DNA from 4 places in the Pseudomonas sp. P129 genome. Region 2 is predicted to be linked to each of the others. Evidence: predicted binding sites of a transcription regulator. Region 2 holds the regulator's gene; each other region holds the start of a gene.
What was found. Region 2 encodes FliA, which starts transcription of late flagellar genes. Its sites were predicted from a motif close to CTAAAGTTTNNNNNNNNNNNGCCGNTAA; they were not measured.
Positions count from the first base shown of each region.

Region 1: the regulator FliA is predicted to act here: its motif matches at 2,309-2,336, upstream of KBY02_RS08380 (methyl-accepting chemotaxis protein).
Region 3: the regulator FliA is predicted to act here: its motif matches at 1,758-1,785, upstream of KBY02_RS16770 (methyl-accepting chemotaxis protein).
Region 4: the regulator FliA is predicted to act here: its motif matches at 1,287-1,314, upstream of flgM (flagellar biosynthesis anti-sigma factor FlgM).

Region 1 covers NZ_JAGPYS010000002.1:724,582-727,878, forward strand. Annotated here, with positions in the region: gene KBY02_RS08375 (prepilin-type N-terminal cleavage/methylation domain-containing protein) at 1-24, opposite strand, end outside; gene KBY02_RS08380 (methyl-accepting chemotaxis protein) at 213-2,174, opposite strand; gene poxB (ubiquinone-dependent pyruvate dehydrogenase) at 2,546-3,297, opposite strand, start outside.
Region 2 covers NZ_JAGPYS010000017.1:58,879-62,175, forward strand. Annotated here, with positions in the region: gene KBY02_RS24730 (protein phosphatase CheZ) at 1-381, opposite strand, end outside; gene KBY02_RS24735 (chemotaxis response regulator CheY) at 401-775, opposite strand; gene fliA (RNA polymerase sigma factor FliA) at 1,032-1,772, opposite strand; gene fleN (flagellar synthesis regulator FleN) at 1,769-2,602, opposite strand; gene flhF (flagellar biosynthesis protein FlhF) at 2,718-3,297, opposite strand, start outside.
Region 3 covers NZ_JAGPYS010000006.1:280,115-283,411, forward strand. Annotated here, with positions in the region: gene KBY02_RS16770 (methyl-accepting chemotaxis protein) at 1-1,591, opposite strand, end outside; gene KBY02_RS16775 (NEL domain-containing protein) at 1,889-3,297, shown strand, end outside.
Region 4 covers NZ_JAGPYS010000001.1:1,270,031-1,273,327, forward strand. Annotated here, with positions in the region: gene KBY02_RS05540 (flagellar brake protein) at 1-334, opposite strand, end outside; gene KBY02_RS05545 (flagella synthesis protein FlgN) at 417-884, opposite strand; gene flgM (flagellar biosynthesis anti-sigma factor FlgM) at 934-1,248, opposite strand; gene flgA (flagellar basal body P-ring formation chaperone FlgA) at 1,410-2,168, opposite strand; gene KBY02_RS05560 (chemotaxis protein CheV) at 2,246-3,172, shown strand; gene cheR (protein-glutamate O-methyltransferase CheR) at 3,224-3,297, shown strand, end outside.

The DNA of each region.
Region 1 (3,297 bases), on a different contig from region 2:
GAGGTCGGCTCGGCTCTCACACATGCGGTTCAGCCTCGGGGTCGCGGTAGGGCCCTCCAGGACGATGCTATTTTCTTTGAGTTCCGAAAGTATGCCGAGCCAAGCCGTCGCACAAGAACTGCCACTCGAATTCCTGCCGCCCGACAACCACTACAAAAAAGCCCGAGAGCTAACGCTCCCAGGCCTCTGAACACCCAACAAACCCCTTATCGTCAGCTCACTTTAAACCGTCCCACCAGCCCCTGCTGCTGCTCGGCCAGACGCGCGAGTTCGCGACTGGTGACGGCGGTCTGCTCGGCACCGGCACTGACCTGGATGACCAGCGAGTTGATGTCGTCGACATTGCGGTGGATCTCTTCGGCCACCAGGCTTTGCTCTTCAGCGGCCGAAGCGACCTGGATGTTGCGGTCGCTGATGGTCGCGATGCCCTCGGCAATTTCTTCCAGCAGTTCACCAGCGCGTACGACGTTGCTGGCACCCTCCTGCGCCTTGCCCAGGGTTTCCTGCATCGACGCGGCAGCGCGTTCTGAACCGGACTGCAGGTTGGCGATCATTTTCTGGATGCTGACGGTAGAGTCCTGAGTCTTCTTGGCCAGATTGCGCACTTCGTCGGCAACCACCGCGAAACCACGCCCCTGCTCGCCGGCACGCGCAGCCTCGATGGCTGCGTTGAGCGCCAGCAGGTTGGTCTGGTCGGCGACGCCACGAATGACATCGAGCACCGAGGAGATCGAGTTGCTCTCGCCCTTGAGCTCATCAATGATCCGTGAAGTCTCTTCTGCCTGCACCGAGAGCCCCTGAATCAGGCCGATGGTGTTGTCGATTTCGGTCTTGCCCTGCAGGGTGCTGTTGTTGACGCGCTGCGACATCTCGGCCGCGTCAGTGGTGCTGCGTGCTACATCCTTCACCGTGGCACTCATCTCGCTGATGGCAGTGGCGACCTGATCAGTGCCCTGGCGTTGTTGCGCCACGTTCTGATTGGTTTGCAACGCCACTGCGGAAGACTGCTCGGCGGCGGTGGCAACCTGTGCCGTGGCGCTGCCGATGTCGCGGATGACATCACTGATCTGTTGCGCCATGTTGTCCAGATTGCGCGAGATCTCGCCGAACTCGTCCTTGCCGACATAACGGGTCCGGGCGGTCAGATCACGTGTGGAAAGTGCCATCAGCGTGCGGTTCACATCGACAACCGCAACCTTGATGTTGCGGATGATCACCGACGCCAGCCACAGCACCACGATCAGCATCAGGACAACGATGGCAACCGCCACGTACAGGCTGCTTTGAGCGGAGCTGCGCGCATCCGTTGCCAGGCCGACGACGTTCTGGCCAAGCTCTGCTTCTACATTGGCCATCATGTCGATACGTGCGGTGGCAAGGTTGAACCAGTCTTCCGGCTTGACGTTGAGCGGATCACCCATCGGGGTATCGAAGCCCAGACGTTGCAAGCGGGCCACTTCCAGCGAGCCCGGCTGCTGCATGACATCATTGAGTTTGGTCTTGAATACTTCAGGGGACCAGCGTTGAAAGGCTTCGAGGTAGCCGGAGAACTCTCCGAGGTTACGACTGAAGCGCGATAACAGTGGCGCATCAAAGCGGTTCTGGTTGAACGCCTGAACGAGCAGTACGCGCTCGCGACCGGCACGCTCCTTCATATCCACGAACTGGTTGAGCGAACTCAGGCCACGCAGTATTTCCGGATCTTCGATACTCGCTTCCAGCGAATAGGAGAACCCGACGAGTGTTTTGATAACGTCGGTGAACCGCGTAGAGGACTCGGTGTTGTTGATCCCCAGCGTATCGATCTTGAGGCGCAGCGCGGTCAGGTCATCCAGTGCGCGGTAGACTTTGTCGGGGCTGGGAATACCGTCGGTCGACTGGGTGCGCATCTCGCTTATCGCCTTGTCGGTTTCCTGACGAAAGGCCTTCAGCTTATCCTGCATGGACTTGCCGCCGCTGCCCAGAAACACGCCGCTGGCGCCGCGCTCACGCTGAATGGTGGTGACCACGTTACTCAGTTTCTGTGCAACCGCGGTGGCTGTCACCGCGCGCCTCATATCACCGAGATTTTCGCTTTTGTCAGCAACGAACAGACCTGCGAAGGCCAGGAAGCCCAATAGGGGGAATATTAAAATAAGCAGCAGTTTCATACTCAAAGGAGCATTTCTAAGCATTGCAGACCTCATGACATGCAGACTTTTCTATAAAGAATATCCAGGGCGTAACGTTCTGTAGCGTCGACGTTTTTTTGTCGCCAGGGACTGTTCGGTAATCAGCCTGCCGTAGCCGGTCTTGCTCCCGTATCACTGTCTCGGCTGTCTGCCGGGAAGCTTTACCCACTATTTGAATTTGTTAGTTCAAATAGCGAACTCAATAAGCACAGAGTGAGCGAAGTTTGGATCCACAAAGAAATGACCGCCTTGGGCGGTCATGATGAGAAGGGAAATATAAAGACACCGACATTGTCACCTGTAACAGCGGTGACAATCTCAGTGGGTAGAAGTTGCAACTTTTTTCTATTCAACCGATACGTTTTTATAATGTATTAACGCAGGTTGGTTTTCGCCAGTTCCACCACTTCACTGCCGCGTCCGCTCATGATCGCGCGCATCATGTACAGGCTGAAGCCCTTGGCCTGTGCCAGCTTGATTTTCGGTGGAATGCCCAGCTCCTGCTTGGCGGTGACAACGTCGATCAGCACTGGACCGGGATGATCGAACGCCTTGCGCAAGGCGGCGGGCAGCTCTTCGGCGTTCTCGACACGCAGGCCCAGAATACCTGCGCCCAGGGCAATCCCGGCGAAGTTGGTTTCATGCAGATCAGTGCCGTGCGGCACGTAGCCGCTGGCTTTCATTTCCATGTCGACAAAGCCCAGCGAGCTGTTGTTGAACACCACCATCTTGATAGGCAGGTTCAGCTGACGAATGCTTAGCAGGTCGCCCAGCAACATCGACAGGCCGCCGTCGCCACACAGGGCGATGACCTGACGATCCGGGTGTTCAGCCTTGGCCCCCAGAGCTTGCGGCAAGGCATTGGCCATCGAGCCGTGGTTGAACGAGCCGAGCAGACTGCGCTTGCCGTTCATGTGCAGGTAGCGCGCCGCCCACAGCGTCGGCGTACCGACGTCGACGGTAAAGATCGCATCGGCATCCGCCTGCTCGTCGACCAGTCGAGTGAGGTACTGCGGGTGAATCGGCGCGCCATCCGGCGTCGGAGTGGCCAGCTCGTCCAGTTCTTCCCGGGCCTTGGCGTAATGCTTGAGGGCCTTGTCGAGGAAACGGCGATCGGTATGCGGCT
Region 2 (3,297 bases):
CCAGTCGTCGCTCAACGCCTTGGCGTCGGAACTCAGGCCGTTCATGACCGGCGTACTCTCCTCCACCAGGTCCATGGTGCGGTTGGCCGCATTCTCGGTCAGCCTCACCACATACGACAGGCGTTCGGTAGCATCCGTGATCTGCGACACTTCCTCGGCTTGAGGCATGTGCGGATCAATGTGAAAGTTTACGATTGCACTGTGCAGCTCACGAGTCAGCTTGCCCACTTCCTGATAAAGGCCGCGGTCGCGTGTCTGATTGAGTTCGTGGATCAGTTGCACAGCGTCACCAAAACGACCCTTTTCAAGGCTGGTGACAAGTTCCTGCGCGTGTCTTTTTAAGGTCGACTCAAAGTCGGCCATCGAATCATTGTTATCCATAGCGCCCTCGCGGCTTGCATCAGCTATTGACGCGTTCAAAGATCTTGTCGATCTTGTCTTTCAGGGCTTGGGCAGTGAATGGCTTGACTACATAACCGTTCACCCCAGCCTGGGCAGCTTCAATGATCTGCTCACGCTTGGCTTCGGCAGTGACCATCAGCACGGGAAGGCTCTTGAGGCGTTCGTCCTTGCGGACTTCGCGCAGCAGATCGATACCGGACATGCCAGGCATGTTCCAGTCCGTCACCAGAAAGTCAAAGGCACCGCTCTGCAGCATCGGCAATGCGGTCAGACCATCATCCGCTTCCGATGTGTTGGTAAACCCCAGATCACGCAAAAGGTTCTTGATGATCCGCCGCATCGTTGAGAAGTCATCAACGATGAGGATTTTCATGTTCTTGTCCAATTCGACCTCCAAGCAGTCTTTAACGCGTTCAGCACCTGAACACGCTGTTCACTCAATACTGGCACAGCACACCCCCGGCTGTACGAAACGACGACGGGCTTGGCACAACAACAGGCAAAGACCTGAGAAACAAGCCCATCAAGGCAATGCCTGACAGGCTTCTGACGGGTCCATCCTGTTACCACGTAACGCTCTGCACAGCCGGCTTGCAGTCAACGCGCGGCCATAGACCGCACATTGCCTGTCAACGCGCTCGCCACTCCCCCAAACGCCCTCGCAAACGAGCTGCGCACTGGCTGTGTAACTGACTGACCCGAGATTCGCTGACCCCCAGAACCTCTCCGATTTCCTTGAGGTTCAGCTCTTCGTCGTAGTACAGCGCCAACACCAGACGCTCACGCTCTGGCAGATTGGCAATTGCATCGGCCAACGCAGCCTGGAAGCGCTCGTCTTCCAGGTCGCGCGACGGCTCAAGCGAACCGCTTGCGCCATCCTCGTGCAGCCCTTCATGATCGCCGTCCTGCAGCAGGTCGTCGAAACTGAAGAGGCGGCTGCCCAAGGTATCGTTCAAAATCCCGTAGTAATCATCGAGACTTAACTGGAGTTCGGCCGCAACCTCGTGATCTTTAGCGTCACGGCCGGTTTTAGCTTCAATTGCCCGAATTGCGTCACTCACCATGCGCGTATTGCGGTGTACCGAGCGTGGCGCCCAGTCCCCCTTGCGCACTTCATCGAGCATCGCACCACGGATGCGGATGCCGGCATAGGTCTCGAAACTCGCACCCTTGGTGGAATCATACTTGGTGGAGACTTCAAGCAGGCCGATCATGCCGGCCTGGATCAGATCCTCGACCTGCACGCTGGCCGGCAAGCGCGCCAGCAGATGATAAGCGATACGCTTGACCAAGGGCGCATAGCGCTCGATCAACTCGTATTGTGAATTACGGGAAGTCTTGCTGTACATCTGGTAGCCGCTCGCAGTCATTGCACAGGCCCTGCACTGGTCTGGTGAACGAGTCGCTCAACGAAGAACTCGAGATGACCCCGCGGGTTGGCTGGCAACGGCCAGGTATCAACCTTCTGGGCAATGGCCTTGAAGGCCAGTGCACATTTGGAACGCGGGAATGCTTCGTAAACGGCGCGCTGTTTCTGTACAGCCTTGCGTACGCATTCGTCGTACGGCACGGCGCCTACATACTGCAGCGCAACATCGAGAAAACGATCCGTCACTTTGGTCAGTTTGGCGAACAGGTTGCGCCCTTCCTGCGGGCTCTGTGCCATGTTGGCCAGCACCCGGAAGCGGTTCATGCCGTAATCGCGGTTGAGCAGTTTGATCAGGGCGTAGGCATCGGTGATCGACGTGGGCTCGTCGCACACCACCAGCAGCACTTCCTGAGCGGCGCGCACGAAGCTGACCACCGACTCGCCGATACCGGCGGCTGTGTCGATCACCAGCACATCGAGGTTGTCGCCAATCTCGCTGAACGCCTGGATCAGGCCGGCATGCTGAGCGGGCGACAGATGCACCATGCTCTGGGTGCCGGACGCAGCGGGTACGATCCGAACCCCGCCCGGCCCCTGCAACAGCACGTCGCGCAACTCACAACGCCCCTCGATGACATCGGCAAGCGTGCGCTTGGGCGTCAACCCAAGCAGCACGTCGACATTGGCCAGACCCAGATCGGCGTCCAGCAGCATGACGCGACGGCCGAGCTCGGCGAGGGCCAGTGAAAGGTTCACTGACACGTTAGTCTTACCGACGCCACCTTTGCCACCGGTCACCGCGATAACCTGTACGGGATGCATGCTGCCCATGTTATTTCTTTACCTTGTCTTGCGTAGACCGAAACCACATCGAGGGCTGCACGTGCGCAAATGAACACCGCATGGCAGACCGTTGACGCAGGGACATTCCAATAATATCCATCACTTAACCCACTCTCTTGCCAGGGGTGTGATAGAGGTCAGCAAACATATCAGCCATTGCTTCTTCACTAGGCTCATCCTGCATTTGCACACTCACCGCGCGGCTTACCAGTTGATGACGACGCGGGGTATGCAGGTCATCAGGAATGCGTGGTCCGTCCGTGAGGTAGGCCACAGGTAATTCGTGACTGATCGCCAGGCTCAGGACTTCACCGAGGCTGGCTGTTTCATCAAGCTTGGTCAGAATGCATCCGGCCAAGCCACAACGTTTGTAACTGTGATACGCGGCTGTCAGCACCTGCTTCTGGCTGGTGGTTGCCAGTACCAGATAGTTGCGCGACTTGATGCCACGACCCGCGAGGCTTTCCAGCTGCATGCGCAGCGCAGGGTCACTGGCCTGCAGGCCGGCGGTGTCAATCAGCACCACGCGCTTGCGCAGCAGCGGTTCCAGCGCCTGAACCAGAGACTGGCCAGGATCGATATGGGTGACCGGTACGTTGAGGATGCGCCCAAGGGTCTTGAGCTGCTCCTGCGCGCCGATGCGGAAACTGTCCATGCTGACCAGTGCGATATTCTGCGGGCCA
Region 3 (3,297 bases), on a different contig from region 2:
GCCCGACCGCGACCTGACTCAACTCGTCGATGGCGAAACTGGCTTGACGCAGTGATTCGACGGTCTGGCTGCTGGCATCCGCCAGTTGCACCAGCGCCTGGTTGATCTGTTCGGCGCCGGTGGCCTGAGCCTGCATGCCTTCGTTGACCATCAGCACACGGGGTGCCAACGCCTGAACCTGATGGATGATCTGCGACAATTGCTCGCCGACCTGAGTGACCTCGAACATGCCGCGGCGCACCTCTTCGGAAAACTTGTCCATACCCATCACGCCAGCAGACACCGCCGACTGGATTTCCCGCACCATCTGCTCGATGTCATACGTGGCGACGGCAGTCTGGTCGGCCAGGCGACGCACCTCGGTGGCCACCACTGCAAACCCGCGACCGTATTCACCGGCCTTTTCGGCCTCGATGGCGGCATTGAGCGACAGCAGGTTGGTCTGGTCGGCGACCTTGACGATGGTGACGACGACCTGATTGATGTTGCCGGCCTTCTCGTTGAGGATCGCCAGCTTGGCGTTGACCAGATTGGCAGCGCCCATCACCTGATGCATGGTGTCTTCCATGCGTGCCAGGCCCTGCTGGCCGGAACCGGCGAGCACCGAAGCCTGGTCTGCCGCCGAAGTGACTTCGGTCATGGTCCGCACCAGGTCCCGCGAAGTGGCGGCGATTTCCCGCGACGTCGCGCCGATCTCGGTGGTGGTTGCCGCGGTCTCGGTGGCGGTAGCCTGCTGCTGGCGGGACGTTGCAGCGATCTCGGTGACCGAGGTCGTGACCTGTACCGAAGAGCGCTGCGCCTGCGCTACCAGCGCGGTGAGCTCGGAGACCATGTCGTTGAAGCCGGTCTCGACCGCATTGAACTCGTCCTTGCGCGACAGGTTCAGCCGGGTACTCAGATCGCCCTTGCGCATGACGTCCAGAATACTCACGATCATCTGCATCGGAGAGGTGATCGAGCGCATCAGCAGCAGCCCGCAGGCCGCCGCCGCCATGACCGCGATCAGCAGAGAGAGCACCATGCTGATCTTGGCACCCAGCACAGCGTTGACGATATTGGTGGTGGACTGGTCAGCCAGTTGCTTGTTGGCAACGATCAGGTCTCTGAGCTGCAGACGGCCCTCGCTCCAGACCGGATTGAGCTCGTTGTAAAACTCATCGCGAGCGCCCGCATAATCACCGCGTTCGTACTTGGCGTGAACGTCGGCAAGCATGCGCGAATAGACCTCGCGGCGCTTTTCGAACACCGCGAAGCTGGCCCTGTCCGTGTCATCGAAGATGGATTTCTTGTAGCCGTCCATCTGCGACTGAAGGGCGTCTTCAAACCCCTTGAACTGATCCTTTTCCTGCTTGGTCAGCGGCCGCCCCTGCCCTTCGGCAATCAGCTCCAGCGTGCGGATGTAACTCTCGCCCCAGGCACTGCGCACCAGGGTGCTGTAGTAGACGCCGGGCAACGCATCGAGACGCACATCTTCCTCGCTGGACTCGATGGACAACAACCGTGAATAAGATACAACGACCATCAGTAGCATGATTGCGATGATGACGGCGAAACTCGCCAGAATCCGTTGGCGCAAGGTCCAGTTCTTCACAGTCAGCCCTCAAGAGTTCAACGACGGCGTCGGGCCGTGTTCAAGAAGCGGACCGACGGACGGCCCAAACGGCGTGAGTATAGCCCAGCCGTAAAACGTTACATGGGTAATACAGAACGAAGTCACGGCCGCTATCGATCGCCACTCTTTCGTCCCGCTTCATGTCTTGTCGGCCATCGCCACCACTACTTGAGCAACGGTCTTCAGAAACAGCGGGAGTACATAGATAGTTAGCACTTGCACGGCAAGTCGCGGCCGTAAGCTTTGTCGCCTGTTCATTCACGACAAGGCACTTAAATGCTGGATCTATCTCCGTCGGGCAAGGCTCCTGCACTCCCGCATCTGCAACTGATAAAAGACAAATCCCCCGAGTGGCTGCTTCAGGCCGAGCCGGCGACCCATGCAGCCTTGCGCAAGGCTTCGCGGCGCCCCGTGCAATGGCTGGCGAGCGCACGCAAGTCCAACCCTGATCAGCTCGCCGAGCTGCAGCGCCTGTACGCCGAGCACCGCGAGTACGAGCAACAGGTTCGTCCGACGCTGGATCGCCTGTCGACGCTGGAGGACTTCGCAAGGCCCCTGCTGACAGCCGCCATCAAGGATCGCTTCGGACTGCAGGTGGACGTCGCCGACACCTGGCTGTTCCATGCCAGTCGTGCGCGGGTCGACCAATCATTCAATACGGCATCCAGAGACCCGCTAACGCAGGCAAACATTGCCCTGAAGGCCGCGACCCAGAGCCTGCTCAAGGCCGCGTTGCAGAACTTCGAAGCCTGGGAAACAGTTCCGGGCGCAATGGATTCCAGCACCGGCCTCAAGGCCCAGGTGTTTTCTTCGTTTGAAATCATCGGCCCACAGATCAGCGGAAAGTCCCTGCCGCTCTCCCCGACCGGCTTTGCGGCGCTGTGCCGTGAGCTGGACCTGGGCGGCCAATATCAGGCGCATATCCAGGCCGTCTTCAGCAGGCCTTCGAGCCCCGACGAAACTGCAGACGCTGCGGCATCCAGACTGCGCCAGAGCTTCATGCAACTGGAGGCATCGTCGATCCGGCTGCAGTTGCAGATGGCCTCCCTGCAACAGCAGATCGGCCCGGATTTGCAAAGCGCATTACTGGAGTTTCTCGACGGCAAGCAACATGTCCGACTTGATAACAGGCCGGTCAACTGCAGCGTACTGTGCCTGGGCGATATCGAACTAACCGGTCTTCTGGTGATTGGCAAAGACCGGGATATTGCCACTCAGGCAGAAAGGATTGTGGTGTATATCCCGGATGACCCCGTTGCGCCGCTGAAGGAATACGACTCGGTCGAAGTCTTCATAAATGCGTTGCGTGAGCGGATGTTCATCAACGGCTACCTGAACTTCTTCATGCGTTTCGTACCTGCACGCCATCGAAGTACCGTATTTGAAAAGTTGTCCGAACGCCTGTACCCCAAAGTCAAGAAAGGCGGCATTTTCGAACGTCAGTGGCTGGAGCGTGAAGCGGACCGAAACGCCCGGCTCGACCTGAGAGAAACCGTGCTGCAAGGCCCGCTGCTGGACAACCTGCATGAGCGCAAATGCGCGGCGTTGCGCGACGACGCACTGTTTCATGGTGTGCCGACTGCGGCACAGGACCAGAAGACCTTCGATGAGCGGGTGCAGTACTTCATGGACACCGCCTTCGACGTCTTGAATATCGCAGGCTTCGTGGTTCCGGTATTGGGCGA
Region 4 (3,297 bases), on a different contig from region 2:
GGTACATGCGTTGACCGTCGGTGCTGAGGATGTCCATCTGCGCAGTACTTTCCCAGGCAATCCGCACGCCGTCATGAAAGCCTTCGACACGGAAGGATTCGCCGTTGCTCAGAAAGCGTTCGCCATCGCGGGGGATCATTTCGTCGAGGGCCATGACGTTGTTGTCACGGTCGACTTCAAGCAGATAACTCTGAAAGCGCTGGGGACGCTCGTGAAAGGTAATGATCAGAGGATCATGACTCTCGAGTAGCAGCCGCAGGTTAGCGGCAATTTCCAAAGGTGTATTGAGAACCTTCGGGGGCTGCGGAGCATCGTCCGCGCTTGAGCCATTCACGTTCTTGAATCTCCAGGCAAAATACTACGGCAACGCAACAGCAGGCATTCTGCCACTATGCACGAAACCTTGATACAGGAAGTTACGCCTGGCTCAGAGGGCGTGGTTTTGCTCTAAGCGCAGTCGATCCGCGGCTGTCATAGAGTGTAGGCGTATCGCCACCGTTCAGGATGCGAAGCTGGTGAGCGGTACTGACCTGTTGCAACTGGATCAGACTACCATTGCGCTCGTTGAGCGTCTGGCATTCGTTGATCAACGTATTCAGTTCGTCGGCGGCCAGCAGCAATTGCTCACCGATATCCGACTGGCTGGCCAGTTGCTGGAGACCACTGCGATTGGCAGGCAGCCCCATGCCCGCAAGCACCTGGCTACGTTTGCGACCATGCTGGTCGAGAAGAATGACCAGCGCCTGTTTCTGCGCCAGCACCTGCTCCATCTCGCCCATGTCGCGGCCGTGAAGAATCAGTGATTCGGCCTGCAACAGCTCAAGAAGCTGTCGGGCCGAAACCATGTCGTCAGTGATCATCTGCAGCAAAGTAGTGTCTTGCATCGCATGCTCTGGTTTTTAAGCGTCCAGAATATCCAGCGCCAGCCTTGGCTTAGCGTTGGGTTTCGAAATTCAACAGTTTGCTGGCGACACGGTTGCTGTCCACTGTGTAACTACCGTCGGCGATGGCCTGTTTGAGCTCGGCAACCCGAGCACTGTTGACGGTTGGCAGATCGGTCAGCTTGTCCGTGATTTTCTGCAACTGTTGAGCCTCACTGCTCAAGGAAAAAGTTTCCCCGGTGCTTTTGACACCTGCGGTGACGGCAGGGGCTGGAGCATCGGTTTTGGCGGTGTCTTTACTGGCGCTGGTACGTGAAGCACCGGCAACAGACTGTGAGTTGTTAAGGCGACTGAAATCTATGACCATGATTGAAAAAACCTCTGGGTGTTTGGACGCTTGCCTTGTTTTCGGCCAACCCCCATCAAACTTTAGGCTGATTGTGAGAAAGCTTCCCAATAGACGACATTTGCCGTCGGGCATTCCCCGCAGTCTAAAAAAAACACACCCTTCGCGCCACCATCAATGCACTACATAGCGACTTCCACCTGCCCTGGGCCGGTGACACTTGCCTTGATCACCCGCTGGGAATTGAGGTTTTTCACCCGTATCTGTTCGTTGAAGCCTCCATCGGACATCGCTTCGCCGGGCATGCGCACCGCCAGCGAGCCGCTGCGGGCGATGATCACCACCTGATCGCCCTTGTGAATCATTTGTGGCTGCTCAAGCGCCACCGGGGTGATGACCTGGTCGATGACCATCTGTCGGACAACCTTCTGACCGACTGCCTGATCCAGCGATGCCAGGAAACCCTGACCCAGGCTGCTGACATCCCGCTCGCGCATCGCGACGTCTTCTTCGGTGACGATCGCGTCACGTTTGAGCGGGCGCATCACGGTCACGACGTTGCGATACAGCAACACCTGGGCGGGCACAAACACCGTCCAGGGCGAAGAACCTTCGCAGCGTACCCGCACGGTAACCCGGCCAACCGGGCGAGGACTTTCCAGTGTGGCTGTCAAATCCTTGTCGCAGGCACCCATCCTTAAACGCGGGTCGAGCTGCTTGACCTGTATCTCATGACGCCCGTCAATCTGGTTGGTTGCCAAATAGTCTTCTACTGTGAACTCAAGAAACCCTTGGGTGACGCCGATAAGCTGCTCAGGCAGTGTGAAATTCTCGGCACGAGCGAGGGTCACCGTGCTGGAAAGGCACAGCAGGGCGATTGCGCACAGAAGCCTGCGGGTTTCTAATGCGAGGTGTCGAGAAATTGTCGTCTTTGCGTTCATGAAGTAATAAATAGCAAAGCCCGTGCCGCTTGTTGATCTGGTGTCTGGGCGGCGGTCATTTTGTAAGGGGGTTCGGCATGGCAGGTGTAATGGATTCGGTAAACCAGCGAACTCAGCTGGTGGGTCAGAATCGCCTGGAGCTGCTCTTGTTCCGTCTCGACGGCAAGCAGCTCTATGGGATCAACGTCTTCAAGGTAAAAGAAGTACTGCAATGCCCGAAACTCACCATCATGCCCAAATCGAGCAAGATCGTTCGGGGCGTGGCCAATATTCGTGGCGGCACGATCCCGATCATGGATCTGGCAATGGCGACAGGTTCCACGGGGATGATTTCGCTGGTTAATTCCTTCGTCATCATTACCGAGTACAACACCAAGGTTCAGGGCTTTCTGGTGCATTCTGTCGAACGCATCGTCAACATGAACTGGGAAGAGATTCATCCACCACCCAAGGGCACCGGGCGCGATCATTACCTGACCGCCGTGACCCGGGTTGATAACCAGCTGGTGGAAATCATCGACGTCGAGAAAATTCTCGCCGAAGTCGCGCCAGTGTCCGAAGAAATCTCGGTCGGTGTCATTGACGCCGAGGTTCAGCACAAGGCTGTCTCCCTGCGTGTGCTGACGGTCGACGACTCGTCGGTGGCCCGTAAGCAGGTGAGCCGCTGCCTGGAAACCGTCGGGGTGGAAGTCGTAGCGCTCAACGATGGTCGTCAGGCGCTGGATTACCTGCTCAAGATGGTTGCAGAAGGCAAAAAACCTGAAGAAGAGTTCCTGATGATGATCTCCGACATTGAAATGCCGGAGATGGATGGCTATACCCTTACCGCAGCAATACGCAATGATCCACGCATGCAGAAGATGCACATCACTTTGCATACCTCGCTGTCAGGGGTATTCAACCAGGCGATGGTCAAGAAAGTCGGCGCGGATGATTTTCTCGCGAAATTCAGGCCTGATGATCTGGCGGCCAGGGTCGTTGCGCGGATCAAGGCAGCAGAATAACCAGCCGGGGGCGTCGTCCCCGGTGATTCACATGATTTGAGAGGCGGCACTTTGTCTACGGGTAATTTGGATTTTGATCAGTTCCGGGTATTTCTGGAAAAAGCCTGTGGCATTCTGCTTGGGGA